4 regions of the Paenibacillus sp. FSL M8-0142 genome follow, and region 1 is predicted to be linked to each of the others. Evidence: a T-box and tRNA genes for the amino acid it is inferred to sense, from the RefSeq annotation. Region 1 holds a T-box; the other regions hold tRNA genes.
The links. A T-box is a leader RNA that pairs with one kind of tRNA and senses whether it is charged. The one in region 1 lies ahead of leuS (leucine--tRNA ligase), so its partner is inferred to be a tRNA-Leu.
Positions count from the first base shown of each region.

Region 2: it encodes a tRNA-Leu, which carries the amino acid that the T-box ahead of leuS (leucine--tRNA ligase) is inferred to sense. The anticodon was not compared.
Region 3: it encodes a tRNA-Leu, which carries the amino acid that the T-box ahead of leuS (leucine--tRNA ligase) is inferred to sense. The anticodon was not compared.
Region 4: it encodes a tRNA-Leu, which carries the amino acid that the T-box ahead of leuS (leucine--tRNA ligase) is inferred to sense. The anticodon was not compared.

Region 1 is NZ_CP152008.1:4,627,299-4,634,761, forward strand. Features, by position in the region: gene comER (late competence protein ComER) at 1-188, shown strand, start outside; gene leuS (leucine--tRNA ligase) at 169-2,610, opposite strand; T-box leader at 2,703-2,969, opposite strand; gene NSQ46_RS21370 (AraC family transcriptional regulator) at 3,018-3,905, opposite strand; gene NSQ46_RS21375 (Gfo/Idh/MocA family oxidoreductase) at 3,982-5,055, opposite strand; gene NSQ46_RS21380 (Gfo/Idh/MocA family oxidoreductase) at 5,082-6,251, opposite strand; gene NSQ46_RS21385 (sugar phosphate isomerase/epimerase) at 6,320-7,186, opposite strand.
Region 2 is NZ_CP152008.1:1,867,804-1,875,266, forward strand. Features, by position in the region: gene NSQ46_RS08765 (spore germination protein) at 1-966, shown strand, start outside; gene NSQ46_RS08770 (Ger(x)C family spore germination protein) at 985-2,199, shown strand; gene NSQ46_RS08775 (GerAB/ArcD/ProY family transporter) at 2,214-3,356, shown strand; tRNA gene NSQ46_RS08780 (tRNA-Leu) at 3,853-3,936, shown strand; gene NSQ46_RS08785 (LysE family translocator) at 4,195-4,830, opposite strand; gene NSQ46_RS08790 (hypothetical protein) at 5,114-5,827, shown strand; gene NSQ46_RS08795 (hypothetical protein) at 5,968-6,156, opposite strand; gene NSQ46_RS08800 (helix-turn-helix transcriptional regulator) at 6,302-6,898, opposite strand; gene NSQ46_RS08805 (AraC family transcriptional regulator) at 7,229-7,463, opposite strand, start outside.
Region 3 is NZ_CP152008.1:1,253,617-1,261,079, forward strand. Features, by position in the region: gene NSQ46_RS05895 (iron ABC transporter permease) at 1-894, shown strand, start outside; gene NSQ46_RS05900 (alpha/beta hydrolase-fold protein) at 912-2,537, shown strand; gene NSQ46_RS05905 (PAS domain-containing protein) at 2,720-3,373, opposite strand; gene NSQ46_RS05910 (helix-turn-helix transcriptional regulator) at 3,552-3,908, shown strand; tRNA gene NSQ46_RS05915 (tRNA-Leu) at 4,008-4,090, shown strand; gene NSQ46_RS05920 (organic hydroperoxide resistance protein) at 4,281-4,700, shown strand; gene NSQ46_RS05925 (zinc ribbon domain-containing protein) at 4,829-5,071, shown strand; gene NSQ46_RS05930 (hypothetical protein) at 5,161-5,442, shown strand; gene NSQ46_RS05935 (thiol-disulfide oxidoreductase DCC family protein) at 5,539-5,961, shown strand; gene NSQ46_RS05940 (thermonuclease family protein) at 5,983-6,873, opposite strand; gene NSQ46_RS05945 (hypothetical protein) at 7,193-7,463, shown strand, end outside.
Region 4 is NZ_CP152008.1:4,467,165-4,474,627, forward strand. Features, by position in the region: gene NSQ46_RS20635 (response regulator transcription factor) at 1-804, opposite strand, end outside; gene NSQ46_RS20640 (sensor histidine kinase) at 797-2,620, opposite strand; gene NSQ46_RS20645 (L,D-transpeptidase) at 2,811-3,149, shown strand; gene NSQ46_RS20650 (AI-2E family transporter) at 3,266-4,342, shown strand; gene NSQ46_RS20655 (hypothetical protein) at 4,445-4,840, opposite strand; gene NSQ46_RS20660 (uracil-DNA glycosylase) at 4,868-5,554, opposite strand; tRNA gene NSQ46_RS20665 (tRNA-Leu) at 5,685-5,770, opposite strand; gene NSQ46_RS20670 (glycoside hydrolase family 25 protein) at 5,977-6,858, opposite strand; gene NSQ46_RS20675 (polysaccharide deacetylase family protein) at 7,050-7,463, shown strand, end outside.

The sequences.
Region 1 (7,463 bases):
CCCCCGAACAGCTTCAGGAAAGGGTCGCGGTACCCGGCGGCATCACCGCTCAGGCGCTCATTTTACTGAACTCGCACCTGAACGGCTTGTTCTACCAATTGATCGAAACCACACACGACAAGTATGAGGAGGATCTGGCAAAACTGGACGCCGCATTCGGCTTCTCGGTTAACCGGCCACGATATTGACCAGTTTTCCCGGAACGGCAATGACTTTGCGAATGCTCTTGCCTTCCAGCGCCTGCTTGACATTTGGAAGGGAGAGGCTATGCTGCTGCATGGCTTCTTGATCGAAGTCTTTAGCAATTTTGGTGCGGTCCACGATTTTTCCGTTCACCTGGACGACGATTTCCACCTCGGCTTCTACGGTCCAAGCCTCATCGTATTCCGGCCAAGGAACATACGTGATGCTCTCGGTGTGTCCCAGACGGCTCCACAGCTCTTCAGCCAGATGAGGCGCGAGCGGGGACAGCATTTGAACGAAATTCTCCATCGCCTTCCGCGGGAGCTCATCCGCCTTGTAGCCCTCGTTGATGAAGATCATCAACTGGCTGATTGCGGTGTTGAAGCGCATATGCTCGATATCCTCGGTAACCTTCTTAATCGTTTTGTGCAGGATCCGTTTCCATTCGTCGGAACCTTCCCCGTCCACGATTTTTGGATTCAGTTGGCCGTCATCGCCAATGAACAGACGCCATACGCGGGAGAGGAAACGATGCGTGCCTTCAACACCGTTCGTGTTCCATGGCTTGGTCGCTTCCAGCGGCCCCATGAACATCTCGTATACCCGAAGCGTATCGGCTCCATATTCGTTCACGATATCATCAGGGTTGATGACATTGCCGCGGGATTTGCTCATTTTCTCATTATTGTTGCCGAGAATCATGCCTTGGTTCACGAGCTTCTGGAACGGCTCCTTCGTATCGACGACTCCGAGATCATAGAGCACCTTATGCCAGAATCTTGCGTACAGCAGGTGAAGCACCGCATGCTCGACGCCGCCGATATACAGGTCTACCGGGAGCCATTCCTTCTGCTTCTCCTTCGAGCACAGCTCATCCGGGTTATGCGGATCGATGTAACGGAGATAGTACCAGCAGCTGCCTGCCCATTGTGGCATCGTGTTGGTCTCGCGGCGGGCTTTCATGCCCGTCTCCGGATCAACCGTCTCCACCCATTCCGTCACATTCGCCAGCGGAGATTCGCCGGTGCCGGACGGTCTGATCTGATCCACGTCCGGCAGCAGCAGCGGCAGCTGGTCTTCCGGAACGGTCTTCATCGTTCCGTCCTCCAGGTGGAGAATCGGGATCGGCTCGCCCCAGTAGCGCTGACGGCTGAACAGCCAGTCGCGCAGCCGGTACGTGACCTTCTTCTTACCCTTGCCTTCTTTCTCAAGCCACTCGTTCATGGCCTGAATAGCAGCCTCATTGTCCATTCCGTTGAGGAAGCCGGAATTGACGTGCTCGCCGCTTCCGGTGTAAGCTTCTTCCTCCACGTTGCCGCCCTTCACCACTTCAATGATCGGAAGCCCGAATTGCTTCGCAAACTCCCAGTCGCGGGTATCGTGGCCCGGAACGGCCATGATCGCGCCGGTTCCGTAGCCGGCGAGGACGTAATCGGCGATCCAGATCGGCAGCTTGGCGCCGCTGGCAGGGTTGATGGCATAAGCCCCGGTAAAGACCCCGGTCTTGTCTTTTGCCAGATCCGTACGCTCCAGGTCGCTCTTGCGGGCTGCCTGATCCTGATAAGCCTTCACCGCTTCCCGCTGCTCTGGGGTCGTAATTTTGTCCACCAGCTCATGCTCCGGTGCCAGCACGCAGTAGCTTGCGCCGAAGAGGGTGTCCGGACGGGTCGTGAACACTTCCAGCTTGGCGTCATGCCCATCGATATCAAACCGCACCTCGGCGCCGACCGATTTGCCGATCCAGTTGCGCTGCATGTCCTTCAGGCTTTCGCTCCAATCCAGCTCATCCAGATCCTCAAGCAGCCGGTCCGCATACTCGGTAATTTTCAGAATCCACTGCCGCATCGGCTTGCGGACGACCGGGTGGCCGCCGCGCTCGCTCTTGCCGTCAATGACTTCCTCGTTCGCAAGAACCGTACCCAGCGCTTCGCACCAGTTCACCGGCACCTCGGCTACATAAGCAAGGCCCCGTTTGTACAGCTGGATGAAGATCCATTGCGTCCATTTATAATAGTCCGGATCCGTCGTACTGATCTCCCGGTCCCAATCGTAAGAAAATCCGAGCGACTTGATCTGGCGGCGGAAGTTATTGATGTTCTGGATGGTGAATTCGCGTGGATGCTTGCCTGTATCCATCGCATATTGCTCTGCCGGAAGGCCAAACGCGTCCCAGCCCATCGGATGAAGCACGTTGTACCCGCGCATCCGCTTATAGCGGGAAATGATGTCGGTGGCCGTGTAGCCCTCCGGGTGCCCGACGTGAAGACCCGCTCCGGAAGGATACGGGAACATGTCGAGTGCATAAAATTTCGGTTTGGACGAGTTGTCCTCGGTTTTAAAGGTTTTGTTCTCTTCCCAATACTTCTGCCATTTCGGTTCAATGACCTGCGGCTTATAGCCGTGGCCGGCTGATTGTTGATCCGTCATACTACATAGCTCCTCCTTCACTGTCGAACGGACAAGGCTGTTAATGCCGCTGTCCTGAAAACAAAAAAAACCTCATCATCCATAGCGCTGACGCTAGGGACGAGAGGTTTGATTCCCGTGGTACCACCCTAGTTAGTGCAAGGCATGCTTTGCCTTTCACTCCCTTTGCATCCTTATCGCGGATGAGACGGCGACGTTTCATCGACCGACGGATAAATAAGCATTCTTAAGATCCGAAAGCCGGGTTCGCGCCGCTGCTCAGAGGCGAGTTCATCCCTTGCGTCAACCGGCTTCCACCAAATGCACCGGCTCTCTGCATGATCGCATACGGAACTACTAGTCCCCTTCATTGCATTACTATGATTTCCATTTTAATGTGGCTATTATACCCAAAAAGCCGCGCCAAGTCAACGGAGTTCGCCCTGGGACTTGCGGTAATGCTCCGGCGCCGTTCCGACCATCGTCTTGAACATCCGGCTGAAATGGGCCAAATGCTTGAAGCCGGCCGCCCGGCTGACGTCCGTAATGCTCATATGGGGGTGCAGTCTCAGCAGGATTTTGGCCTGGTTAATTCTTCGGTGGTATACATATTTGAATACGGTCGTTCCGGTGACCTCCTTGAACAAAGAGGACAAGTAATGCTTCGTAAGATGCATGTCCCTGGCAATTCGGTCCAGCGTCAAATCCTCCATGTAATGCTCTTCCACAAACGAGACGACGTGCTGTACATGGCGCTCCTTATCAGAGATCGAATCCTGCTGCTGCACTTCGCTTTGACACCAGCCCGCAATGACGTACAGCATTTCCTGAAGCCGAAGCTTCAATCGCTCCTGCTTGAAAGCAGCTTCCGCCCCCCGCAGCCGGTTCATATCCTCCAGCAGCCGCTCAAACTCTTCCCTCCTCTGCCCAGTCAGCGTCATCCGGTGATTGCGCAGCGTTTCGAAGGGATCCAGCAGGACCGATCTTGCCGATTCGGGCAGCTCCCTGCACACCCAGGCGGGATCGAAATGGATAATGCTCCGGACATAGCGCGAACCCGGCTCCACATTCGGGCAATGCAGCGTCAACCCGTTCATCAGGAGCAGGTCCCCGGGCTTCAGCGCAAAAACGGAGTCTCCGATCAGATACGTGCAGCGTCCTTCATGAAAATAATAAATTTCGTAAAAAGCGTGGGAGTGGAAAGTCCCGCCGGATAAAGGCCGGTCATTATAGCAGCCGAGTTCAATCGGTTCCCTCAGCAGCATCCGGTCAAAGCCCGGCATCCAGGATGGTGGAGTCGTCAACCGCGAAGACATGTGGGAATCCCCCTTATCGAGGTTATGAATCAATTCCCCGGGAATTTTGGCGGGGTCTCCCTTTATTATAATGGATTTATCCGATCCGCACGGCTAAGTTTTGGGCCTTGACGCACAGCTCTCCCGCTTTGAAGGCATGCTCCTGGGTCATGGCGCGCTCCGTCCGCTCCAGGCAATCGAGAATCAGCTCACCGAAGAACGGATAGCCGACCTTCCCCTTCAGCTCCATATGGAACTCCCCGTCCTTGTTCACCAAGTACAGATGATCACCATGCGGGTGTCTGGCAATGTCGATATACTTGCGAAGCTCAATATATCCGTCCGTGCCCAGGATGAAGGTTCTGCCGTCACCCCATGTCCCGAGTCCCTCCGGCGTCAGCCAGTCGACCCTGAAATAATTCGTCGCCCCGTTGTCGCCAAGCAGCGTGGCATCCCCGAAATCCTCGAGCTCCGGATACATCGGATTCGCATAATTGCCGACCTTGCTGCTCAGCACCTGGGCATCCCTGCAGCCTGCATAAAATAAAAACTGCTCGATCTGGTGGGAGCCGATATCGCATAAAATGCCCCCGTACTGCTCATGGCGGAAAAACCAATCGGGACGCGATGCCGCATTCAACCGATGCGGGCCTGTGCCGAGCACCTGAACCACCCTGCCGATCGCTCCATCCTGAATCAAGCGTCCGGCATGAACCGCGCTCTCCACATGAAGTCGTTCGCTGTAGTAAACCATGTATTTTCTGCCGGTTTCCGCCGCTTTCGCCCTGGCGGCCTCTACCTGCTCCAGCGTCGTAAACGGCGTTTTGTCGGTAAAATAATCCTTGCCATGCGACATCACCTTGAGCCCAAGCCCGCAGCGTTCCGAAGGGATCGCCGCAGCCGCGACCAGCTTTACCTCCGGATCCTCCAATATTTGCGCTTCGGAGGAAGCCGGCCGTACGCCGGGGTATGCCTCGCAGAATGCTTTTACCTTCCCAGGGTCCGGGTCGTACACCCATTTCAGCGTGGCCCCCGCTTCGATAAGACCGTTGCACATGCCGTAAATATGTCCATGCTCCAATGACATGGCCGCGATCGTGAATTCCCCGGGCTTGCAGACCGGCTGGGCTTTGCCTACCGGCGCATATCGCATTCCATCACTCCGGTTCATATTGCTGCCTCCCCTATTTCTTGTATTTAGTAGGTTCCGAATGTTTTGCTCATATCGACGGGGCCGATCTCCCGCACCGTCTTCTCTCCGGTCGAGGCGGCGATCCGCTCCTGCAGAAGGTTATAGTACAGATCCTCATCCAGCGGCAGATCCACCCAGTTATCCGTCCACGTGGACAGATGCATTGCATTCGACAAGGTAAGTCCATGGATTCCCTCTTCGCCCGGAGCGATTAACGGGGTGCCGTGCAGAATGGCATCCGTAAAATTTTGAATAATGCCGTTATGCTGCGGATTGTCTCCCACGATCGGAACGTCGCACTTCCAGCATTCCGGTTCGCCGAAGCCGCCGGTATACTGACGGTTGAATTCCGGCTCCGGCACCCGAAGTCTCCAAAAAGTAAGATTGCCGTTTTCGATGACGATTTTCCCGCGGTCTCCCGTCACTTCAAACCGGTTCGTGCCCGGCGCTTCGCCGGTGGTCGTGATGAATACGGCGGTTGCGCCGTTTTCGTATTCCGCGTAAGCGGTCACGTCGTCCTCGACCTCGATGTTGCGATACTTGCCGAACGCGCAGAATGCCCGAATTCTCTTCGGCATCATGCCTGTCGTCCATTGCCATAAATCGAGCTGGTGCGGAGATTGATTGATCAACACGCCGCCGCCTTCGCCGGACCAGGTCGCACGCCAGCCTCCCGAATCGTAATAGCTCTGGGAACGGTACCAGTTCGTCACGATCCAGTTCATGCGCCGGATTTCGCCGAGCTCTCCATCCGCAATCAGCTCCCGCAGCTTCTTATAAAGCGGATTGCAGCGCTGATTGTACATGATGGAGAACACTTTGCCGCTTGCAGCCGCTGCGTTATTCATCTCGCGGACCTGCTTGGTATAGACGCCGGCCGGTTTCTCGATCAGCACATGCAGCCCCCGGTTCAGCGCTTGAATCGCTTCCTGCGGATGCCCGTAATGCGGAGTTGCAATAATGACCGCGTCCACCTCTCCTGAAGCCATCATCGCATCCACGTCGCTAAAGATCCGCACATCCGAAGGCAGCGTCTCTTTGGCTATCTCCTGCTTGGCCGGATTAAAATCGCATACGGCGCTAAGACGTGCTCCCGCGATCCGTCCAGCCGCGAGCGACTTGGCATGCGAGAAGCCCATTCCGAGACCGATTACACCTATACGAACTTGTTCCATACTGCAATCCTCCCTCATACATTTCATATCTTCCGTTACGCATCTATAAAAATAAATCCAATTATTCGTTACGCGAATTGTTTATCTTCGCTCCACTGCTTCATCTGCTCGGCAAAGCGAAGCAGCATCTCGGTCGAATCGTACGTGCCGCTAAAATCCTCGATGCCGAAATAGCCGTCATAACCAACAGACTTCAAATCCTGGATAACCTGACGCCACGGAACGGCGCCTTGAGCAAGCGGCGTCCATTCCCCGGTCCACGTTGCCTCGCTCCCGTCCTCCGACGGATGCTTGCGATAACCGCCATTTTTCACATGAACATGGGCCAAGTAAGGACCGAGCAGCTCCAGTCCCATGCGATAATTTTCGTAGCCTTCATGAACCATATTTCCCGGATCGTACAATACGCCGACATGCTGAGGAGAGCAATGGGATACGAGCCGGTATGTAAGCCCGGCGCTCGGCGTAATGGTGTTATGGTGCGTCTCGACCAATGCCTTCACATCATAAGCGGCTGCCAAATCCTCCACTTCCAGCAGGTATTTTACAGCTTGCTCGTACAGCTCATTGTAGTTGACGCTGCGATTGTAAGCCGGAATGCCGGCGCGGATGAAAGAGGCTCCTACCAGCTTGGCTGCCCTCATCACTTTCTCCGTTTCCGCCAGATCGCCGCAGGTTAGATACGGAACGACCGCAATGCTCTGTCTGCCGTGCAGCTCCGCCGCCTGCTTGAATCGCAGCCAATCCTGCTCCGTCCCGCCGGGATCCATGGAGCATTGATTATGCCTCCAAAAGGAAGGCTGCTCCTCCTCGGCGCCGGGCGGGATTTCCTTAAAACGCCATTCAATCCCTTCGATACCGGCATCGGCTGCGGCCTTGGCCAGCTGTTCAGGCTGCAAGTCGGGGGTTGCAACCGTAAATACAGACATTTTCATGGTACGCTCATCCTCTCATGTCCCCTATCATCACCGGGGGAATTTAACTATCATTGGACTCTCGAAATCCCGCCTTCCAGAGGTTACAACATTAGATACATCTATGTAGACAGCGCTGTCATTATTGCAATGGCCGGATATGACCCATCGTAGCATAGTCCGATCTGCAAACCTATAGCTCCGTCTGTGTACCTTAACCACAATCAAATAATTAGCCTAAAAAGCGTTTCAGATTATAATGGGTGCGCCGACCGCCTGTCAGTGGTCCCTGCAGCAA
Region 2 (7,463 bases), 2.8 Mb from region 1:
GAGTCTGCCTATATTGAAGAATTCATTCAAGATAAGACCATTACTCCGTTTCCAACGATATATAACACGGAGCGTCCTGACGATGCGACGAGCAAGCTGCTGGAGGGCCGGATCGTTGTCTTGGTGGACGGAACCCCTTTTGTGCTGGTGCTTCCAACGGTATTTGCCCATTTCTTTCAGTCGCCTGAGGATTATGCGCAGCGTTTCGATATCGCCATCGTCATGCGGCTCGTACGCTATATCAGCTTTATTATTTTGATTCTGGGTCCGTCTGTTTATATCGCATTAACAACGTTTCACTATGAAATGGTACCGACGCAGCTGCTGATCAGTCTGGTTGCCCAACGTGAAGGCGTCCCCTTTCCGGCTTTTATCGAAGCGATGCTCATGGAGGTTGTGTTCGAGATATTGCGGGAAGCCGGTGTCAGGATGCCGCGGGCGATTGGGCAGACGGTTTCGGTTGTCGGTGCGCTCATCCTCGGACAAGCTGTCGTTGAAGCAGGTCTGATTACGCCAGCGATGGTTATCGTAGTGGCATTGACCGGTATTGCAAGCTTCACGCTTCCGGCCTACAACCTGTCCATCGCTGGACGGCTGATTCGCTTTGGCTTCATGGTTCTCTCCGGCATGTTCGGCTTCTATGGGCTGACCTTGGGCGTCATCGTGCTGATCGCGCATATGAACAGTCTCCGGTCCTTCGGTGTACCCTTTATGTCGCCAATCAGTCCATTCCGGCTCAGGAATCAGAAGGATGCGATCATCCGTTTACCCTTTCAGCCGCTGCAAACTCAAGCTGCGGAGTCTTCAACCGGATTTGGAGCGTCATCGAATCAAGACACTTCCTTGGCTGGAGACTCGGATGGGAGGATGAGCGGGTCGGGGCAACAAGGTGCCGATGGCGGAAGCGCTTCGGGAAGGGGGCAGCATACGGCTGCGAACGGAGCAGGAGGAAATCGTAACTCATGATGGGAGGCGAACTGAGATATGCGCAAACATCAAGGGCTGACCATTCTGATCATGTGCTGCTGTCTCGGTCTGCTGAGCGGCTGCTGGGATGTGGTAGAGCTGAATAAGCGTGCAATTGTCTCCGGTATCGGCGTGGATTGGAAGGAAGAGGAGAAGGAATATCTCGTTTCCTTCCAGACGGTCATCGCCGATGAAATTTCGGGGAAGGCCGGCAGAGGAGCAACGCCTACCTCCGTATATAAGGCATCAGGGAAGAGCATAGTCGAAGCGATGCGCAATGCTTCCCGCAAAGTGCCCCGTATCATTTCGCTCGCCCATACCGGTCTGATCGTCATCTCGGATCGCGTGGCGAGAGAGGGCATTATCGATCTCTTCGATTATTTGGACAGAGACTCCGATATCCGGCTGAATGCCGAAGTATTGATTGCAACCCAGGGACAAACCGCAGAGGATGTCGTGTCTGCAATGACACCGATTGGAAAAATCACGGCTTTTGCACTCGAGCAGAAGATCGATTTAACGTCGGGACAGCTTGGAGAGAACTTTCGGATCGAGGTGGATGATGTCATCCGTGGATTGCTTACCCCGGGAGGCGGGCCTTTGGTGAACGGAGTGACGATCGAAGGCAGCGCCGAAAAGGCATCGAAGATGGAAACCTTAAAAAACGCGAAGGTAGAAGGATTGGCGGTCATCTCCCAAATGGCTGTATTTAAAGGGGATCGTCTTGTGAGCTGGTTAAACGCGGATGAATCCCGCGGCACCGTTTGGATCCGGAATAAAATGAAAATCACGCCGATCCATTTGAAGTTACTTGATCAAGGTGGAGAAATATCGCTTGAAGTTATGCGGTCCAAAACAAGGCTGTTCGCTGACTTAGAAGATCCTGCGAATCCGATTATTCACATTCACGTGGAGCCTAATTTCTCGATCCGTGAAGTGAACAGCGCGATTGACCTGCGAAATCCGGCAACGATGAAGCTCCTGGAGGACGCAGCCTCGAAAGAGGTTATTCGTATTATGGAGCTAGCCGTTCGTAAGAGCAAGGAAGTGAATAGCGATATTCTGGGATTTGGTCAGGCTGTGGAACGGTCCGATCCGTCCGCTTGGCGAAAGATGAAGAATCGCTGGGATCAGCTCTTTCCACGGGTGCAAGTGAAATACCATGTGAAACCGGTGATACGAAATTCTCAAATGAGGGATCGTTCCGTTCTATACAAGATCCACAACCAATGAAGGAGGAGAATCAAATGGAAAAGGTGAAAATCAGCCCATTTCAATTCTTCTCGATATTGGTTCTGTTTCAGTTCGGCACGACGCTCGTCGTAAATTTGGGACTTGAGGCAGGCCGGGATGCATGGATAGCCGTGCTCATCGGAACGGTGATCGGCATGCTGATCTTCTCCTTGAATGCGTATTTGTACACGGCATTTCCCGACAAACTGCCAGTGGAGTATTATCGATTATTGCTCGGGAAATATGTCGGCAGCCTTGTAGGACTAGTCTATGCCGTCCTTTATATGTTCACAGCGGCTCGAGATCTCGTAGACGGGGGACTGCTGGTCATGGCGTCCGCCGCGTTGAGGGAAACGCCGCTTCTGATCGTGAATCTGCTCATGATCATGGCGGTGGCCTATGTGCTGCATCAAGGCTTGGAGGTGCTGGCACGGACGGCTACCATCTTTTTGGCGATTATGTTTATGATCGGGGTGTTCAGCGGGATCGTGATTCTATTTTCCGGGATCATTGACCTACAGCTCCTGCTACCTGTCATGGGTGAAGGATTCCAGCCGATTCTAGAATCGGTGCTAAAGAAAAACATTCATTTTCCGTTTGGCGAGCTTATCTGTGCGACGGCCATCTTTCCGGCGGTTAACCATACCAAAAATGGGGTGAAAGCAGGACTGCTGGCGATATTGGTTACCGGCGTCATCCTGGCTCACGTGTCGTTGATCACGATTTCAGTACTGGGAGCGGATATTACCGAACGGGCGGTATTTCCGCTTTTGACCATGATGGGGAAGGTAGAGATTTCGGAATTTATCGAGCGGACGCAAATTCTGATCGTGATGGTTCTGATCATCGGCGTGTTCTTTAAAATCAGCCTATATTATTATGCAGCATTGATCAGTTCCTCCATATTGTTCAAAATCCCGTATCGTAAATTAATTTATCCCTATGCACTGGTCATACTCGGCCTCTCCATTATCCTTGCCCGCTCTTACAGCGAGCATCTAATGAAAGGGGGAGCCTACCTGTATACGGTGTTCCCGTTCTATTCCATCGGTTTACCGCTCCTGCTCGTGATCATATGTCTGATCCGCAAAGCCATCCTCGGAAGGCGTTCCGGTTCTGCACCCGGCCCGGGTTCGGGACCCGCTTCCGGTTCCTGAATCCGATTCCCCAGACGCTCTAGGGGGGCTCGTTTCATGCTTCCTCTTGCGGAAGCTGCGATAAAGATCCGGAATAACCAGCAGAGCTAGCAAGAGGATCACGGTGATTCTCTCAACGGGAGAGAAGAGCGTGAAACGCCAGTTAATGATAAAGTTGTACCACGGAAAGCCGAAGAGGATGTCCGTAAGGATCGTTATGGTCAAGCATAATACCGCGGTTAATAACATGATCGAATATTTTTTCAGGAGCATGCAATTCACCTTGCCTTTCGTCTTAGGGGGTTAATCGGATTGGCGCCTTTTATAACCCCGTCCTGTTATAGTATGGAGGGGAGGGAGGTTAAAAATACCGAAGCGGGAGAGCGGGTCATGCGGTACGCCATCATGATGCATACCATGCTTTCGACATTTTTTTTAAAAAATGCTTGCTTTTTAACTTTAGTCGTTATATACTCTTAATTACGGTGATCACAACGAGTTGATAACCCAAACACATGCGGTCGTGGCGGAATTGGCAGACGCGCACGGTTCAGGTCCGTGTGGGCTAACCCCCGTGGAGGTTCGAGTCCTCTCGACCGCATCAATGTAACAGCGAATAAGCTCTTGAATTTGTCCTTGCGGCAATTCAAGAGCTTTTTTTGTATATCTGAGTTTTCCGCAGCTCGTATCATCGGTTGAAAGCGTGATGAGGGTTGTACGAAAATAAGAAACAGCTCCCTTCGGAGCTGTTCTCATGCGCTGAGTATCCCACAATTCAATAAGTGGGGGTTGCATCTGCATTAAGTTTGTCTGCCGGCACCGTGCACTTAAGCACCTTGATAGGGATACGTTTCATCCATTACTGTCTTTGGAATGCTACCTTTAGGCCCAGTCCAATGTAGATTGCTCCAACGAATTTGCCGCTCCACTGGCTTAGGCGCCTGATCCATGGCGTCCGTTTAACCACTCTTCCAAGCGTGGAGACACTTAATACAATCGTGGTTGTATACAATATGCTTAGAATCACAAAAATCAATCCCAGGACTAAGAACTGCCCGACCGCTTCACCGCGTTCGTGATGAATAAATTGAGGCAGGAATGCCAGAAAGAAGAGGGCCGTCTTCGGATTAAGAAGCTCAGCAACAGTTGCCGAGACGTAGGATTTCAGGGAGCCTGCCGATTCAACCTGGGGCATTTGCGGTTCGGAGGGCTTGCTTAGGATTGCGCGAATCCCTAGGTATAGCAAGTAGGCTGCGCCTGCAAATTTAACAACATTGAAGGCAAGTGCCGAAGTCATCAATATTGCGGATAGACCTACCGTTGCAAATAAGGTATGAAGGAAATCCCCGGTAGCGATACCGAGCCCAGCCATAATGCCTCCTCTTCGCCCGTTCTGAACGGTACGGGTAATGGTGAGGAGAACGGCGGGTCCTGGAATCAAAAATAGACCAAGAACAACGATGATGTACGTCATAAGAGTCGGAAAATCGAGCATTTGCATTCCCCCTTTATGGTCCTAAAGCGATGGGTCTGTCGTTACTCAAACCATCCTGTCCCTATATTAGAGTCAGATGATTCAAATGGCAAGCAGGTGAATCGATAATTATGCTGCTCTTAGAACCTCCCGGATAAGCGTTTTTTCCTGTTCCGTTTTATGGGGTGTTGCCATTATACTTATAGTAATTGAATGGTCTTGGAGCTGGCGTTATGTTATCGCCGTTCCATCATGGATAGATTGACAGCAGGGGGAATTTGACCGGGAAGGGGGAGTGGTCGAAATGGCAAACGTACGAAACCGGTTCGGCACATGGTTGCTGCTGGTCGTCTTGCTGTCCGTGACAGCCGGTTGTGAGGCGCCCGATTCCGGGAGCAGCGTTGTCGCTCCTGCTCCCGTATCGCTTACGCAGAACCATGACGGGAAGCGGAGCGATTCGGACGGATCGGCATCCGGCGGGAAATCCTCGAAGACGGATCAGTCCGAGGGGAACCCATCAGAACCTGCCGGCCAGGGTTCAAGTGGCGAAGCGGATGGAAAGAGCAAAGACGAAGTGGATCTCACGGATGTTACGGCCATGTGGCTTATCAATCACCAAGCCGGATGGATTGGGGGAGACGGATGGATTGCCTTCAGTGATGACGGTGGAACTGATTGGGAGGTGCAGGCTTATCCCGAGGAGACGGTTCGCCAAATCTTTGCCTTGAACGCAAACCACGTATGGGCCGTCATGGAGAACAATGATTTATATCAGTCGACGGACGGGGGACAGGTCTGGAACAAGATCGGCAGGACGCCGAATGGGGGATTTCTTCATTTCGTATCGCCGGACACGGGGTTCAGCGGATCGGCGAGAACGGAAGACGGGGGGAAAACCTGGGGAGAATCCGAGGGTCCGGATACGACCCGGAAACCGGAAGATTTGCGGGAGCCGTTAATTGGCTGGCGGCTTCAGAATCACCAGCAGGATCTTCACGGTCATGGCGAATGGCTGTAACATAGAAGAAGATCAGGCGGAATGGAAGAAATCCACACCAACGTAAAACAAGCAGGCACGGGCAAGAGGTAGCTCTCTTATCCGGCCTGCTTGTTTGCTTTATATTTTTGCTCCTGCGGTTGTTTCAACCGGGGCTTCGCTCAGGGCAGTTCCTTGAACAGAATTCGGCAGCTGAGCCATATGCCTCCTGCAATGCCGAGAATACCGCCGGCGGCTACGCTGATGACCAGATCATAGGAGTGCCACCCCAGCAAAAAACCGATGCCGCTGCCGAATGTCGTTCCTGCCAGCAGACCCAGCGCAGCACCGTTCTTCTGATTTAAGCTCATGCCAGACCATCACCTCAACGAACAATATTCCCAGTTAACGCCAAGAACATGCCGGCGAGAAGAAAAAAAGCCCGGCGAGCCTTAATCCGGGTAAGGTCGCGCAGAGCAGTTGATGAAGAGGTTATGAGTTCATTTCGTTCTTGCTTTACGAATGTTTGTTCAGGATGCAGTCTGCAAACAGGACCGATTTTGGAATGCGGAAAAATTGTTCCGCTTTCTCCTGAAATGCTGCCGATGGAACCGTTCCTTGATGCAGCCATTTGCGGAATGTGCCGGGATGCACGCCGATCCAGCGGCTCACATCGCTTACCGACAAATCGTGCACCATGCATAGGCCTGTCAGGATCCGGTTACTGACCGGCGAGCGTGTCAACGTCCGCTTCATAAAGCGCGACGGTGCAGGCTGGCAGATCAGCGGGGACTGCTCCAGCAGCTCCTCCCGGAACAGAATATGACGGGGATACCCGAGGTAACTGCAGGCTTTCTCCAGATTTTGCTTTCCGGGTACGCGTCCCTCATATACCCAAGCACTGACGCTGCGCGAGGAAACTCCCAATTCTTCGGCAAGCTGAGACAGTTTGATGTCATTGGCCATTAGAATGGCAAGGAGGACGCGGTTGCGAATTTGGCAGCGGGTCGGCCTCCGAAAGCGCTTGACTCGCACGCCTTTCCCCAAATATTTCCTATTGATCAGGGACCACGCCTCAATGGAGTGTTTTTCTTGCTGCAATGGTGTAGGCATAATTCCTCCGATTTTTTTTAACACAATACTACAATATTCGACACTAACTTTTCAATAGCCAACGTCTAAACATTTGTTTCCATTTCGTTGTTGCATAATCAACGCGTACTGCGACAGACCTGTGAAAGAAGTGCTTGCCGTACCCAGAAACACGCCGCTGGAGTATGAATCCGGCAACGTTAAAGTGATGATGTCTCGTCGACTCAACGAATATCAAATGATCTGTATCTCGTAGGGTGTACAGTTGGCAACAAAGCTTAAATGTTTCATTAGACTTGTCTATGCCTAACAAAAAAAACTGCCGCCGGCCGGTTCTATTCGCAATTTGGTTCAATAATCCGGATGATCCGGGCCGGCTGCCGATGGCTGCTGGGAATGGATGCGGAACTCGCTTGGTGCGATGCCGGTCCACCGCTTGAATTGGCGGCTGAAATGCGCATTGGTCTTATACCCCAGCATCATCGCAATATGGTCAATGCTTAGGTCTGTTTGCTTCAACAGCCGCTGGGCCTCATTCAGGAGGGTTTCGGATAGAAACTTGCGCGGTGCTCTGCCGTATACCTGC
Region 3 (7,463 bases), 3.3 Mb from region 1:
CTGCGGATCGATTCAAGCCACGAATTCGATCTCGTCGTCTTCGAATTCCGGCTGCCGCGAATCGTCCTTGGCGCGCTGGTCGGCTTCGCGCTCGGCACAGCAGGGGGAGTCATACAAGGCGTTACCCGCAACGGACTTGCGGATCCGGGCATCCTCGGCATCAATGCCGGAGCAGGCATGGCGGTTGTGCTGTTCATGTTCCTTTTCCAGGGACAGCTGACGATGACAGGCTGGGCCGGCGTCATGATGATGCCGATGTTCGGCGTGGCGGGCGGTTTGGCCGCTACCGGAGCCATCTATATGTTTGCAAGGGAAGGTGGGAGGCTCGATCCGCAGCGGCTCATTCTGGTCGGGATTGCAATAGCTTCCGGTTTCGGGGCGGTGACGATGTATTTTTCGCTCAAAATGAATCCCAAGGACTACGAAATGGCGGTTGCCTGGCTGGCAGGAAGCCTTCACAGCGCCAACTGGAAGTTCGTGGTGACGATGATTCCCTGGCTGCTCGTTCTGCCGGTGATTATTTGGAGCCGTGCCCATGTGCTCGATCTGTTCCAGCTCAGCGAGGAGAGCGTGAAAAGCGTTGGCGTATCGGTGGAACGCGAGAAAAGGGCTCTTCTGCTCTGCAGCATCGGATTGGTTAGCGCAAGCGTCGCCGTATCGGGCAGCATCGGCTTTGTCGGCCTGATCGCTCCGCACTTGGCCAGACAGCTTGTCGGGCTGAAGCATCGGTATATGCTGCCGGTCAGCGGCCTTGTCGGCATGGCGATCGTCATGATCGGGGATCTCATCGGACGAACGATCTTTGCTCCCGCAGAGCTTGCCGCAGGCATCGTCGTCTCGGTGATCGGCGTTCCTTATTTCGTTTATTTATTGTTTCGCATGAGAAAATCTTGATCATCCGGGGAGGAACTATGAACCGATATCAGAAGCTTTCGGCCTTGGACCGAGAACTAACCCTGTATTTGCCCCCCTCTTATCACCATTCGGACCGCTGCTATCCTGTAGCTTATGTTCAGGACGGCGGCGATTCCTTCATGGATTGCCTGAATTATTTAGAGCATCTGTTCAAGGACGGAAGGCTCGGAGAGCTGATCCTGGTCGGGATCGCGACGGAGAACCGGAACGATGAATATACGCCATGGCCGGCGAAGTCGCTGCTTGAAGGCCGTCCTCCTTTTGGAGGACGGGGAAGAGAGTACGTCGATGAGGTCGCCGATCGCATCAAGCCTTACATTGACGAACGTTACCGGACGCTGCCGGAGGCGGAGCATACGGGGATCGTCGGCGCCTCGTTCGGCGGGCTGATCTCCATGTTCGCAGGGTATTGGCGGCCGGATACGTTCGGACGGATCGGCATGCTATCGGCATCATTATGGTACGAAGGCGCCATGGAGTTCATCCGTGGCCATGAGAAGCTGCCGCCGGGCCTCCGGGTCTATATGTCGGTCGGTCAATACGAAGGTGCGTATAAGCAAGGAATCCAGCAGTTCATGACCCCGAGCAATCTGGAGGCATACCGCATTTGGACGGGGGAAGAAGGAGCGGATTCCAGGGTTAGGCTACACGTGGACCCGGATGGAACCCATGATCCGATTTTTATGTCCAGAAGATTCCCGGATGCCGTATCGTGGCTGTTTGCCGAAGATGGCAGGGGGGCTGAGAAGTCCCGGGCAGCAGCGGAGCATGATGCAAGCACAGCGGGACAAGCCGTTGCGGCGGAAGGAATACGCGGCATCCCGGAGACGGCTGGGCCCGCTTATCGCATATCAGGCACGGTTACATGGAGCATGCAGTCGGAGTCGACTGGGCGCGTATACCGAATATCCGTGGCCGAGCCGATGGGACCGCCGCCTGAGTGCGGCTATCCGGTACTGTATTCGCTTGATGCCAACGCATCCTTCGGGACGCTGGCGGAGGCGGTGAGGCTGCAATCCCGTACACCGCGCGGCATAACGCCTTCCATCATCGTCGGGATCGGCTACGACAGCGACAGTCCGATCGTGACGGATGAGCGGTTTTACGATTATACCGTGCCTGCAGCGGCACACGAGCTCCCCGTCCGTCCGAACGGAATGCCGTGGCCGGAAACCGGCGGCGCCGAAGACTTCCTGGATTTTATCGAGCTTCAGCTGATCCCCCGCATTGCGTCGCGATATCCGGTGAATCCCGAGAAGCAGTCGGTGTTCGGCCATTCTTTGGGCGGTTTCTTTGTGCTCTATGCGCTGTTCACGAGGCCCCACATCTTTCGGCGGTATATTGCAGCGAGCCCATCAGTCTGGTGGAAGCAGCATGTGCTGTATAAGACATGGGAGGTCTCCAAGCCATTCCTTCAGCCGTTCGACTTGCAGCGGGAGCTGAACATTTTTGTCGGTACCGAAGAAAAGCCCGCCATGGTCCAAGACGCAAGGGATTTGTATGCAAAGCTGCGAGAGCACCGGCATTTGCTGCACGCCGAGCTTCATGAAATCGAAGGGGAGGGCCATGTATCCGTGCTGCCGTCCCTGGTAAGCCCGCTTCTCCGTCTGATCAGTTCATAATAGGAAGCAATGCAGATATAACCAGTTATAACAAAACAAAAGCAGTATGGGACCCGATGGATCCTATACTGCTTTTTATAATGTGCTCGTATTTGAATCCGCCCGCATAGGCTGCAGGCCGCCAGGGTGGCGAACTCCGGGAATGGCGAATGTACGAAAAGCGAGGGGAACGATGAGCGTGGTTATTCCTCCGTTTCTCCGGTAGGGTCATCGTCCAGCGCGGAGGAATATTTCGGATAGAGCCTGCGGATGCATTCGGGACAAATATCATGCGTGAATTCGATGGGAAGGCGGCTCTCAAGATAGCTTTCCACCGGTTCCCAAGTCTCTTCCTGGCTGACATGCTTGCATACGGCGCAGATGGGGATGTGCTCCGGGAGCGGAAGGCTGCGGGCAATCGTCTGCTCAAGCAGGATTTGCCGCTGCTTATACTTTGTAATGTCGGTAAAGGAAAGGACGGCGCCGTGAATGAAATTGTCGCTGCTTACGGACAGCGGCTGTACCTCGCATAGCACCCAGAATACTTTACGGTTCCTGGAGACCGAATACTCCAGGACGCAATCCGGCTGGCTGCCTTCCAGAACGGCTCTGACCGAGGATAAATAATGTTCACCATCCAAGCAGCCAAAATCGACCTCCCCAAAGCACCAGGGCATAATATCAAAAAATGATGCCCCTTGCCATTGAAATTCAGGCGAGACACCATATCTTACGGACATCGTTACAAGCGGATCGTTTATCTTATCGATCATGCCGTCGGGCGTAATGATCATTAAGCCCCTGTTCAATGCATGGACGGCATAGTTCCAAGCTGTGCTCATGGTATCGTAGGGCAAAAGGGTTCGCTCCTCTTACGAAATAGACTCATGGGTAAAAGGTACAACGATCCATGGGTCCTATGGTATAATTTAGGCAACATAGTTAGATTATACACGTTTTTAAGTGCTTTTGCAAGAGTAAAATACGTAAATAAGTTATTTTCTTTGGAAAGAGAATCAGGAAGGCGGTTGTTTGATGCAGTCTATTTACCAACGAATCGAACATCTGATAGAAAGCCGGGGTATGACGAAGAAGGCGTTCTGTGAAACCCTCGGGATCAGCACAGGGAATTTTGGTGACTGGAAGCGAGGGAAAACAACGCCGAGTACGAATAAATTAATTGAAATTGCAGCATTTTTCTCCGTTAGCCTGGACTGGTTGATTATCGGGAAGGGCAAGCCCTCCACCCGGGTGAATGAAACGAGAGAGGAATATGAGGCGGAAACGGCGCTATCCGCGCTGTCGGGTCTCGAAGAGCGCGAGAAGGAGTTCATCCGGGAGTATCTTGAGTTTTCAGCTTACCGAAGGGATAAGCGAAACGAGAAGACTTAGCGTCAAGGCTATGGTTCACAGGTAATAATTGGATCTTTACAATTGTGGTTTATGGCTATATAATAGGGAATGTTCTGCAGAAGAACTTCTTTATTATATGCGGTAGTGGTGGAATGGCAGACACGCTATCTTGAGGGGGTAGTGGGTGTATACCCGTGGAGGTTCGAGTCCTCTCTACCGCATTATGATTGAATCAGCATTAGAAGCTGTTGTTCAAGCTAAGCTTGGACATCAGCTTTTTTTGTTGTTTCGGGCACCCGGTCTGACTCTTTGCTGTGATGACAAAGCCTTTACTTACCGTTTCAATTCGTGCCACAAGTTTAAAGTCTTAATGTAGCGTTCATAATAGGGCATGAAGGAGTGAGGCGAGTTATGAAACCATTGTACACGGCTGATGTGAAGGTTGTTGGTGGACGCGAGGGCTCGATCCAGTCGTCCGACGGGGCTCTTCATCATATGCTTAGCATGCCGAAGGAGCTTGGCGGGCCCGGAGGGGAAGGAACCAATCCGGAGCAATTGTTCGCGGCGGGATACGGGGCTTGCTACGAAAGCGCGCTGGCGAATATCGCCCGCAAGGAAGGGGTAACGCTCAAAGACGTGACCATCCATTCCCAGGTGATGATCGGCAAGGATGAGGCGGACGACGGCTTTAAGCTGGCCGTGAAGCTGAAGATTGAGATGCCGGGAATCGAGCGGAGCCAGGCCGAGGAGCTTGCCAAAAAGGCGCATGCTTTCTGTCCGTATTCCAAAGCGACGCGAGGCAACATCGATGTGGAGCTTAACGTAGTCTGACGATTGAAATAGAAGGGGATTGTCCTCCATGCGGGATAATCCCCTTTTTTATGGCACAACAATATGGAACTTCTTCCATACTCTCCCGTATTCCTTTATGAAAAGGCAGCATGAAAGGAGCGCATACTATGCGTATTGAAGAGATGATCGCTGAACGGTTTGTCTGCAGCAAATGCCGCGGGACGCATTGCGAGACGAAGGAAGTATCCATGTCGGGAGCGGGGCTCAGCAAGCTGTTCGATATTCAGCACAATCATTTTTTATTTGTATCCTGCACCCATTGCGGGTATGTGGAAGTGTTTAATCCGGATATTTTGGAGGGGAAAAAGCGCGGCCAAATCGGCTCGATCCTTGATGTGTTCTTCGGTTGACATCGCCTTTAAAATTCTTTAATATGACTAAGTACCAGAAAGTACAACCAGTCATAAGCAATTACAAATCAATATAAACGGGTGATGACATGCCATACAAACCGCAGATTACAGATGTAACCAAAGCTGGGAGCAATGAGAAGGAAGGGTTGTACGAATTCATTATCCATTTGGCTGACGGAACGGATTGCCGCGTGTTCTACAACCGGTTTCCTGAATGGAAGATGACGGCGCTGAGCCGGCTTGGGAAAGTGCCATGCCCGGTATGCCGCAAGGATTTCATTTGTAAATGCATGGATAGATTTTCAGATGATTTCGATCAGCAGATGAGAGACGGCGAGTGGTTGAACAAAGCGGTCGAATCTGAATAAGGCGACTTATGATGAAGCGCGGGAATTTTCCTGCGTTTTTTCTTATTGGGCGAGTTTTCGAGTGTCGCATCGTAACCAAAGGAGGGCAGGTTGATTATGAAAAAGCCGAGCAAGGATAACGAAGAATACGCTATCGTGTTGATTGACGGGGTGTGTCACTTGTGCCAAGGCTTGACCCGATTTATTATCCAGCGGGATCCAGCCGGCCATTTCCGGTTCGCGTCGCTCCAATCGGAGATCGGGCAGTCACTGCTGGAGCAGGGAGGACTGACGCCGGATGGCGGGGATACGATGGTGCTGATCGAAAAAGGAAAGTACTACACCCGGTCGCAGGGGGCGCTGCGCATTGCCCGGCGGCTCCGCTTTCCGTGGCCGCTGGCCTATGCGATGATTATCGTGCCTCGCCCCATCCGGGACCGTGCGTACCGCATCGTGGCCAAGAACCGTTACCGCTGGTTCGGCCGCTCCGAGGCATGCATGATACCGACGCCGGATATCCGGCGCCGGTTCCTGTCGTAATCCCCAGAATGCGAATGGCCCCTATGAGCGGGGAGCCCGGAACCCGGCCGCGACGGCCTCCTCCTCGGTGCAGAACCATTGCTCCTCCTTTGTCCGCTCGTAGTACGGCGATTCGGGTGTGTGGTAGATCTTTTCGCCTTTCGAGTTGATGTTCCCTTTGATGCTGCAGCCGGACTTGGCGCTGCCCGCAGCTCCTGTCTCTGCCGGTTCCGGCGATTCCCCGGATGCGGCGCCGGTTGCAGCGGTTTTGGACTGCGCGTCCCCGTCCTGTTCTCCAGGGTGGAAGCCGTCCTCCTGCGCGTAATTCTCCACGCTCCAAATGCCGAGCGCCTTTTCCCTGCTGATGCGCTGAAGATCATTGAATTTATCAACGTAACGGACGTTCGGAGGATAAATATAGGCTACCCGCGCCAGCCCCTGCTCGAGCAGCGCTTCTTGGACCATTTTTCCGTCTACATAAACGTACGCAAGCAGCCGGGAGTACTTATCCCTGTTCGGACCGATATCGAATTCCAATTCGAGCTTGTCGGCTTGCTCAACGAGCTCCTTCGTGAAAGTTTTGGCCTCCGGTCCGAAAGGCTGGACTCCCAGCTTGGGATGGCTTGTTTCGGGCGTGTCAATCAGCAGCATCCGGACGTTCTCCTTCTTGCCTTCAAACATAACGCTGATCGTGTCTCCGTCCACCGCCTTGACGAGCTCGACGGGTACCCGGGGCAGGTTCAGGTCGTCAGTAGGATAAGAGCCTTGCTTCCCGTTCGGACTTTGGCTATGTGCCGCCTTCGTGGACGTTGTCTGCTCCGTTTGGGAGGCGGCAGCTGCCTTTTCGTTCGAAGCAGGGGGCGCCAGCGGCTGGCTGCAGCCGGACAACAGCAGCAGACCGGTTAACAGTGCGGTTAAGATTCGTTTCTTCACGTGATGTCACTCTCCTGACTAGGCTGTATGATATGTATGGGTAGGGATTAGGAGACTCTATTAACCCATCCTATATAAGGAAGTTCTATATACGAAATATTTGCTCCAAGCTTTTATAGTATTGCATATATCCTTGTTTTGGCAATAGCGGCAAAGGCATATATCCTACAGAAAAATAATGCTTGCCGTCGGCTGGCGGCTATGCTATTCTAATGTCAAATTATAACAAGTCAACGGAAGCACCGTTCATGAACCGCAGGGTTGCGGTATGAATGGTGCTTTTTTGCGTTGTCAGGGAAAGGAAGAGGGGATATATGCAATGCTATCGGTACGATTCGTGCTGGCCGTACAGGATTCCAGGTATGTAGAACCGCTGCTGAACTACGTAAACGGAAGCTCCTATAGCTCGTCGATGCAGATAACAGCCTTCACACGGCAGGATGCGTTTCTTCAATATATGGAGTCGGGAGACCCCCCAGCTCTCGTGGTTGGAGATGCAGAGATGCTGATGGCATGGTTTCATCTTGGCGACCCGGCTGTGCCTTGGCTGCTGCTTAACGACGGTGCTGGGATGCCTGCTTCTTGTCCGG
Region 4 (7,463 bases), 160 kb from region 1:
TTCCTGCGCCTCCTTGGCATGGAGATAGCTGTCCGGGTAATTTGCGCCGAGGCTTTGCACGCTCCCGAGCGAGATGCAGATTTCCTCGTCGTAGCATTGCTCCCGCACCTGCTGAAGCAGCCGGACCGCCCTTGCCTTTTCCGTATCCGGGTCTCTCATCATGAAGATCAAGACATGGTCCCCGTCATTGTCGCGGAAGTACATCACGCCCTGTTCCCGTTCCATCAAATCGCGAAGCATCGTCTCCAGCGGAGGGAAATCCGCCCTTAGGATGGATACCATCAGGTAAGGCATATTCAGGTTCAAACCGAGCAGGGTTGCCCGCTCGTTTAGCTCCTCCGGCTCGATGCGATCCGTAATCCAGCGATACAATATATTGCTTCGCAGGATGTTCATATCATATTCGTCAAGCCGCATCTCCCTGCGGGCGTTGTTCATCTTGTCGATCGTGCTGGCAATCGTCTCCTCCAGCTCCTTCAGATTGATCGGCTTCAGCAAGTAGTTTTCGATGCCGAGCCGCATCCCTTCCTTCAAGTAAGCGAAATCGTCAAAGCCGCTTAGGATGATGACTTTCAGATTGCGATTGAGCTTTCTGGCCTCCTCGATGAGCTGAAGTCCGGTCATGACGGGCATGGATATGTCCGTGATCAGGATGTCGACCGGGATAATCATCATTTTGTCCAGCGCTTGGCGCCCGTTCTCCGCATGCCCTACAATCTCAATTCCATACTTCGACCAATCCACGACATCATATAATCCTTCAATAATAAACGGCTCATCATCGACGATAAAAACTTTATACAACTCGGTTCAGCTCCTCTTCTGTAACCGGAATACGGATCGTTACGACCGTACCTTCGTCCGGCTCGCTTTGGATGTCCACTTCGTAGGCTTGTCCATACGTCAGCTTCAAACGATCGTTCACGCTCCGCAGACCGAATGACTCCCCGCTCGATTCGGCCAGCGCAAGCCGGGATTTGATCTCCTCGAGCTGCTCCGGCTCTATTCCTTTACCGTTATCCCGAATCTCGATCCAAATCTCCTGATCCTTCAGCTCCGCGGATATTGAGAGGACATTGTCGTCCCGCTCGCTCCGGAGGCCGTGGACAATATAATTTTCGATCAGCGGCTGCAGCGACATTTTGATCATCGGCACATCCTTGATCTGCTCGTCACAGTACATTTTATAAATGTATTTGTCCTTGTACCGTATGCGGAACAGCTCCAGATAGAGCCGGCATGCCTCCAATTCATCCTTGAGCGTGTATCTGGTTTTATGCTGAACGATATTCTTGAACAGCATAGATAGGCTGTAGATCATGTCCCCGACATCCTGAGCCCCTTGCGACAAGGCCCTCATCCGGATCACTTCAAGCGTATTGTATAGAAAATGCGGATTGATTCTCGCCTGCAGCGCCGACAGCTCGGCGTTCTTCTGGTTGATCTCGGCTTTATAGACCTGGTCGATATACCTCGTCAGCTTGTCTAGCATTTCGTTGAAGCTGCTGGAAATCTGTCCGAGCTGATCCTCCTTCGCATCCTGGATCCGGGCCACAAAATCGCCCTTCTCGACCTTGCGCATGAACCGGATGATGTTATTGGTGCGCTTCGAGTAGTTGACGATCATGAGCGACGGAATGGACACGGCAACCACAATGCACAGCAGCGCCGTCGCAATGATCGTGTTCCGCAGTCCTTCGAAGGCACCGGCAATTTCGCGTTTGGGCGTAATGCCGACGACCGTGTATCCCGCTTGACTGTGCACGGCTGTGGTCACATACGATTCCTCTTCCAGCGCAGCGGTATCTTTCACTTTCCCCAATTGGTCCGTGTAAGGATATTTCTGTCCGTAATATTTTCCCGAAGAGTCGAACATGACCTGGCCGTCCCCCGACAGGATCATGACATAGCCCTTCATCTCGGTTTCATTGCTTCGCAGGACCTTATCCAGCGCCTCTGTCCGATACAGCACAAGCAGCTGGCCCAGATTCTTGTACGTCGTCATGTCATTGATCGGACTGCGAATGGATATCAAAGGCACGCTGGCATCTCCGGTCAGCTTCCGCAGCCACAGATTCGGCAGCGTGACGCTCTGGGTCTCCATCGCCATCACATCAGGAATATAGGATCGCGTAGCGTTGGCTTGATATAGCCGGGTCATGCTACCCTGCTTGTAGACGTATACATACTGCTCCTCGGCACTGTACAGCATGATGTTCTGGATATCCGGATCATCGTCGAGCCTCTGCTTGAAGTATGCCAGCACGCTGTCCGTATTGGACTGGGTGCTGTCGACGATCCGGTCCATCCGCTTCGCCATATACTCGTTAAACGAACTCATGAGGAAATAGGAAGCGTCCAGACCGAGCGAGCTGTTCCGGTACAGCTCATTAACATAGGACTGCACGTTCTCGTACTTTTGATCGACATACCGCTCGACCCGCTCCACAGCTCCACGCTGAACGTCCAGCTCGCTGCGGACAGCAGACTGAAACAAGAAATAGTACATTAAATAAGATAAGGCCACGATCGTAATGACCGCAATCACGGCGATCAGCAGCAATATTTTGGTGAACATATTGTTTTTAATATATTTCCGGTACAATCCTGCAGGAGACATGAGGTGATCCCCTTCCTGTGAAATTAGCGCCTTTGCATGGTCTATCTGTACTTACTATAACATCGGCAGGGAAAGCACAATAATTGAAATATTCGCCAATTCGGTGAAGTCAGCATTTGCCTATTTTGGGGCTTCGAGGGGCGGATGCACCCTTGCTCTCATAGCATGATCAGAAGAAAGGAGAATGCTGATGCCGAAATATCGCATTATCGTGGATATATCCGATTACCGGCTGCATCTGCTGGACGGAGATATCGTCGTGCATACGTACCCGGTGGCTCTCGGAAAGCTGGCAACCCAGACGCCCCCGGGCAATTATACGATCGTGAACAAGCAGCCCAATCCCGGCGGGCCCTATGGCGCCTACTGGCTCGGACTGTCCAAGCCGCATTACGGCATCCACGGGACGAACGATCCCTCATCCATCGGCAGATCGGTTTCCCACGGCTGTGTGCGTATGTATAACAAGGATGTGCTTGAGCTCGCTTCCCTCGTGCCTGTCCATACCCGTGTCACCATTCGAAAATAGCTTACGAATAACAAGCGGCAATCCTCCGATGATTTCAAATCCCGCCAAATGGGTTAAATACAACTGTTAAACGGTACTTTACCTTAACTATTATTCGCCGTTATGGAGGGATTGCCATGATGCAGAGCAAATATTTTCGTACATGCCTCGGTATAATCGCCCTGCTCTTGATCATTTACTTGGGCTCCAAAGTCAGCTTCCTGTTCCGCCCGATCGTTTCCATGTTCAATATGCTGATCTTTCCGGTGGCAATCGCCGGCTTCTTCTACTACCTGCTTAGGCCGATTGTGGACTACCTGGAACGGCGCAAAATCAAACGATCGATCGGCGTGCTCATGCTGTACTTCGTATTCGCCGGCCTGATGGCCATCTTCGGCATCGTCGTATGGCCGACATTGCGGGAGCAGATCGAGAATTTCATCAGCCATATGCCGTTTCTGGTCGAGGACATGCAGGATCAGCTTGACCAGCTGCAGCAGGCGCCGTACTGGTCCCGCTTTATCCCGACCGAATCGGAGCTCGCGACATCCTTGACCGAATACATGAACCGAATCATTAATTGGGTCAGCAATTCTGTCAATCATCTGGTTACCGTTGTGTCCAGCGTGCTTGTCATCATTGCAACGATCCCGATTATTCTGTATTACATGCTGAAGGAAGGCGGGAAGCTCCCCCCTAAACTGCTCAGCGTGCTGCCAAGACGCTACCGGCGCGACGGGCAGGAGGTTCTCGTCGAGATCGACGGCGCGCTCAGCAGCTTTATTATCGGTAAAGTGATTTTGAATCTTATTCTGAGCCTGCTCATGTATATCGGATTTTTGATCATCGGTCTTCCTTATTCGCTGCTCTTGACGGTCGTTTCGTTCTTCCTGAATTTCATTCCATACATCGGCGCGGTGCTTGCAAGCATCCCCGTCGTCATTATCGGGTTTATCGAATCGCCCTCCATTGCCATCTGGTCCCTTGTCGTCATTATTATTGCTCAACAGATTCAGGATAATATTTTGACGCCGGTGATCTATGGCAAGCAGCTCGATATCCATCCGCTGACAACCATTGTTCTTATACTCGGCGGCGGCGACTTCTTCGGCATCCTCGGCATTCTGCTCGCCATCCCAGCCTATATGATCATCAAGATCATTGTGGTGCGGATTTATGAAATGTTCTTGGCCGAGAAAGTGGATGAATTATAGAGCCCCGCGCACGCAAAAAAAGATGTCCTCAGGTCTTATTCCACTTAGGAAATCAGGGCCTGGGGGACATCTTTTCGTTTCATTTCGTAATCTGCGTACCGCTTACGCGTTGCCCCGGAGAGAGCGGACAACGAAGTGATGCTCGTCCTTGCGGAGCCGCTGTCCGCTTGTGAGCGTCACGGTTTCCTCGTCATGGGATGCGAGAACGGCCTTCGGATGGATCAGCCGGTTCCCTCTCCACACCATGACGCATGATCCGAAGTATACGGCATTATCGAATTGAATGGTATGATGCACCGAATACCCGATGGAATTCAACACCGGATAAGCTGTTTTGGGCATGATACGGTGAATGGCGCGAAACGGAATCGCGAGCTCGTCCGGTCCAAGGATCGCCTTCTCCTGCACCGGATCCCACCCCTTCAGAATGCCTTCCACCGTCGTTCTGCCCCCATCTAAACGCTCAATGACTACATGACGGCCAATCCAATGCTTCATGAAGGTCACCTCTTCATCTCTTACGGATTATTCATCCCCAATGTCCGTGGTGCTAGGAATGACCCAATCGACCGGGGCCATCCCGTGCTGGATTAAATATGCGTTTGAAGCTGAGAATGGACGGCTACCGAAAAAACCTTTACGTGCAGCAAAGGGGCTCGGATGGGCGCTCTCCAGAACGAGGTGCCGGCTTCGGTCGATAAACGCCCCTTTCTTCTGCGCATAGCTTCCCCAAAGAATGAAAACCGTTGGCTGCTCCCGTTCATTCAATTTCGAAATGACCGCGTCCGTGAACTGTTCCCAACCTAGCCCTTTATGGGAGTTGGGCTCTCCTTCCTTGACTGTGAGCACGGCGTTCAACAATAGAACGCCCTGCTTGGCCCAAGCGATCAGGGATCCATGATCCGGAATCGGGGCATCCAGATCGGCTGCCAGCTCTTTGTAAATGTTGCGCAGTGATGGGGGGATTGTAACTCCTGGCCGGACCGAAAAGCTAAGTCCTTGCGCCTGTCCCCGTCCGTGATATGGATCTTGTCCGAGAATGACCACTTTGGTGGACTGATATGGCGTCTCCTGAAGAGCACGAAAAATTTCATCCCTCGGCGGATAGACCGTATGCAGCCGATACTCCTCGTCGATCCGTTCAAGCAGTTCTTTGAAATACGGCTTGTCCGTCTCTTCCTGCAGGATCAGGTCCCAATCATTATTAAACAACCGCATGCTCCTACTCTCCCTACATCCCTGGGCTGGACTTCGAAATATGTGTATGGGTATCTTAAAAAATAAGCCGGCACCCTGCAGGGGGCCGACTTATTCTCATAAATACTCGGGCGTTGAGTCATAATGCCGAGGACGGGGGTCGAACCCGTACGGTAGTCACCTACCGCAGGATTTTAAGTCCTGTGCGTCTGCCAATTCCGCCACCCCGGCAAATATTGCTGCGCTGTCAAGCGATTTAACTTCGCTTAATGCCGAATCACCGCATGGGATTCATGCCGAACAACGGAAGTTTCATACATTATTCGTGCGAGTTTTTCGTCTCAGCGACAAAAATGATAATACCATGCCTAACCATATGATGTCAATATATGAACTCTATTATTTTACGCATCACCTGCTTTTCAACGATGTTTTCCTTATAATATGTCTGTTCCCCGTTTAAGCGACTCGATGCGTCTCTCCTGTGCCTCAATCCGCTGCCGCAGCTCGCGCAGCAGCCGGTTCACCAGAACGGCTGCCTCTTCACGCGTCATCGGGTCACCGGGACGGGCATCGTCGAAAAAGCCGTTCTCCACCGCTTCCCGCCAGCTCGCTTCAGCCCAAGGACTGACTTCACGAATCCCTCCAAACGAGCCTGCCGCGCCATTTCCAGTGTTCCCCTGGGAGGCGTACGCTTTCAGATCTGACAAGGTGCCGGCATAAACATTGAGGTCGACCTTTCCCGTTATGCCGTTAATCCGTCCGGAATCGGTGTATTGCCAGAAGGTCCACTTGTTCCAAGCGGGACGGTCATCCGGGACTCGGGTTTCACTGTACCTTGCAATCCACAGGTCATACCTGCCCAAAGACTCATCGAAATTGGCCGCAAACGCGTTGCCGGTATATAGAATGGGCTGCCTTCCTGTCAATCGTTCCACTTCTTCAAGGAAGGCAGCGGCAGCTTGATTGATGGCTGCGCGGCTGATCCCTGCCGGATTATTCTCATAATCAAGCACCGGCGGGAGATCGAACCAGGCTAGCGGGCCTGCTTTTTTCATCGTTTCCACAAAATGCTTCGCCTCCTGCCTTGCCGCCGCAGCGCTCGCCGCCCCTAGAAAATGATAGGCACCGACCAGCAAGCCCGCGGCCTTAGCTCCCTGCACATTTTCTGCAAATTTCGGGTCCTCCAGCGAGCTCCCTTGAGAGGCCTTGATGAAAACAAATGATATCCCAGCTTCCCGAACCTGCTTCCAATCAATGCTTCCCTGCCACCGGCTTACATCGATTCCTCGCGCATGCGAAACGCTTCTGGATTGCATCGGTCATCACTCCTTCTCTCCTATTACCATATGCTGAAGCACCGGATAGGGCGAGCACCATTCGGGATTTTTTGCCGCCGGGTTATGACGGGTGCCGGAATATTTTGAGCAGATTCTCCAAAGGATAAGGAGGAATTGCAGCCCGCTGCCAGATGCCAAGAATACATGCATAGAAAAGGAAACGGGACATCATGAACAGACAAGCCATTGCTTTACTTCTAACCTTGATCGCAGCATTCGGCGTTATTCACGGTCATGCCGATGCCAATCAAATGCCTTCCTCGGCCAAGAAGAGGGATTACTACGAGGAGCGCGGCGATATTGTATGGGAGGTGCCGACCAGCAATAAAGTAATCGCCCTTACCTTTGACGACGGCCCTGATAAGGAGCATACGGAACAAATTCTCAACCTGCTCAAGCAGTACGATGCCAGAGCGACATTTTTCGTGGTGGGCAGCCGCGTCGAGAAGCATCCCGAAATCGTTGCCCGTGCGCTGGATGAAGGTCATGAGATCGGCAACCATTCCTACTCCCATCCTCCGTTCTATAATATTGGGGCAGATGCCTTGAGGAAGGAATTGACCAAGACACAGGATGCCATTTAT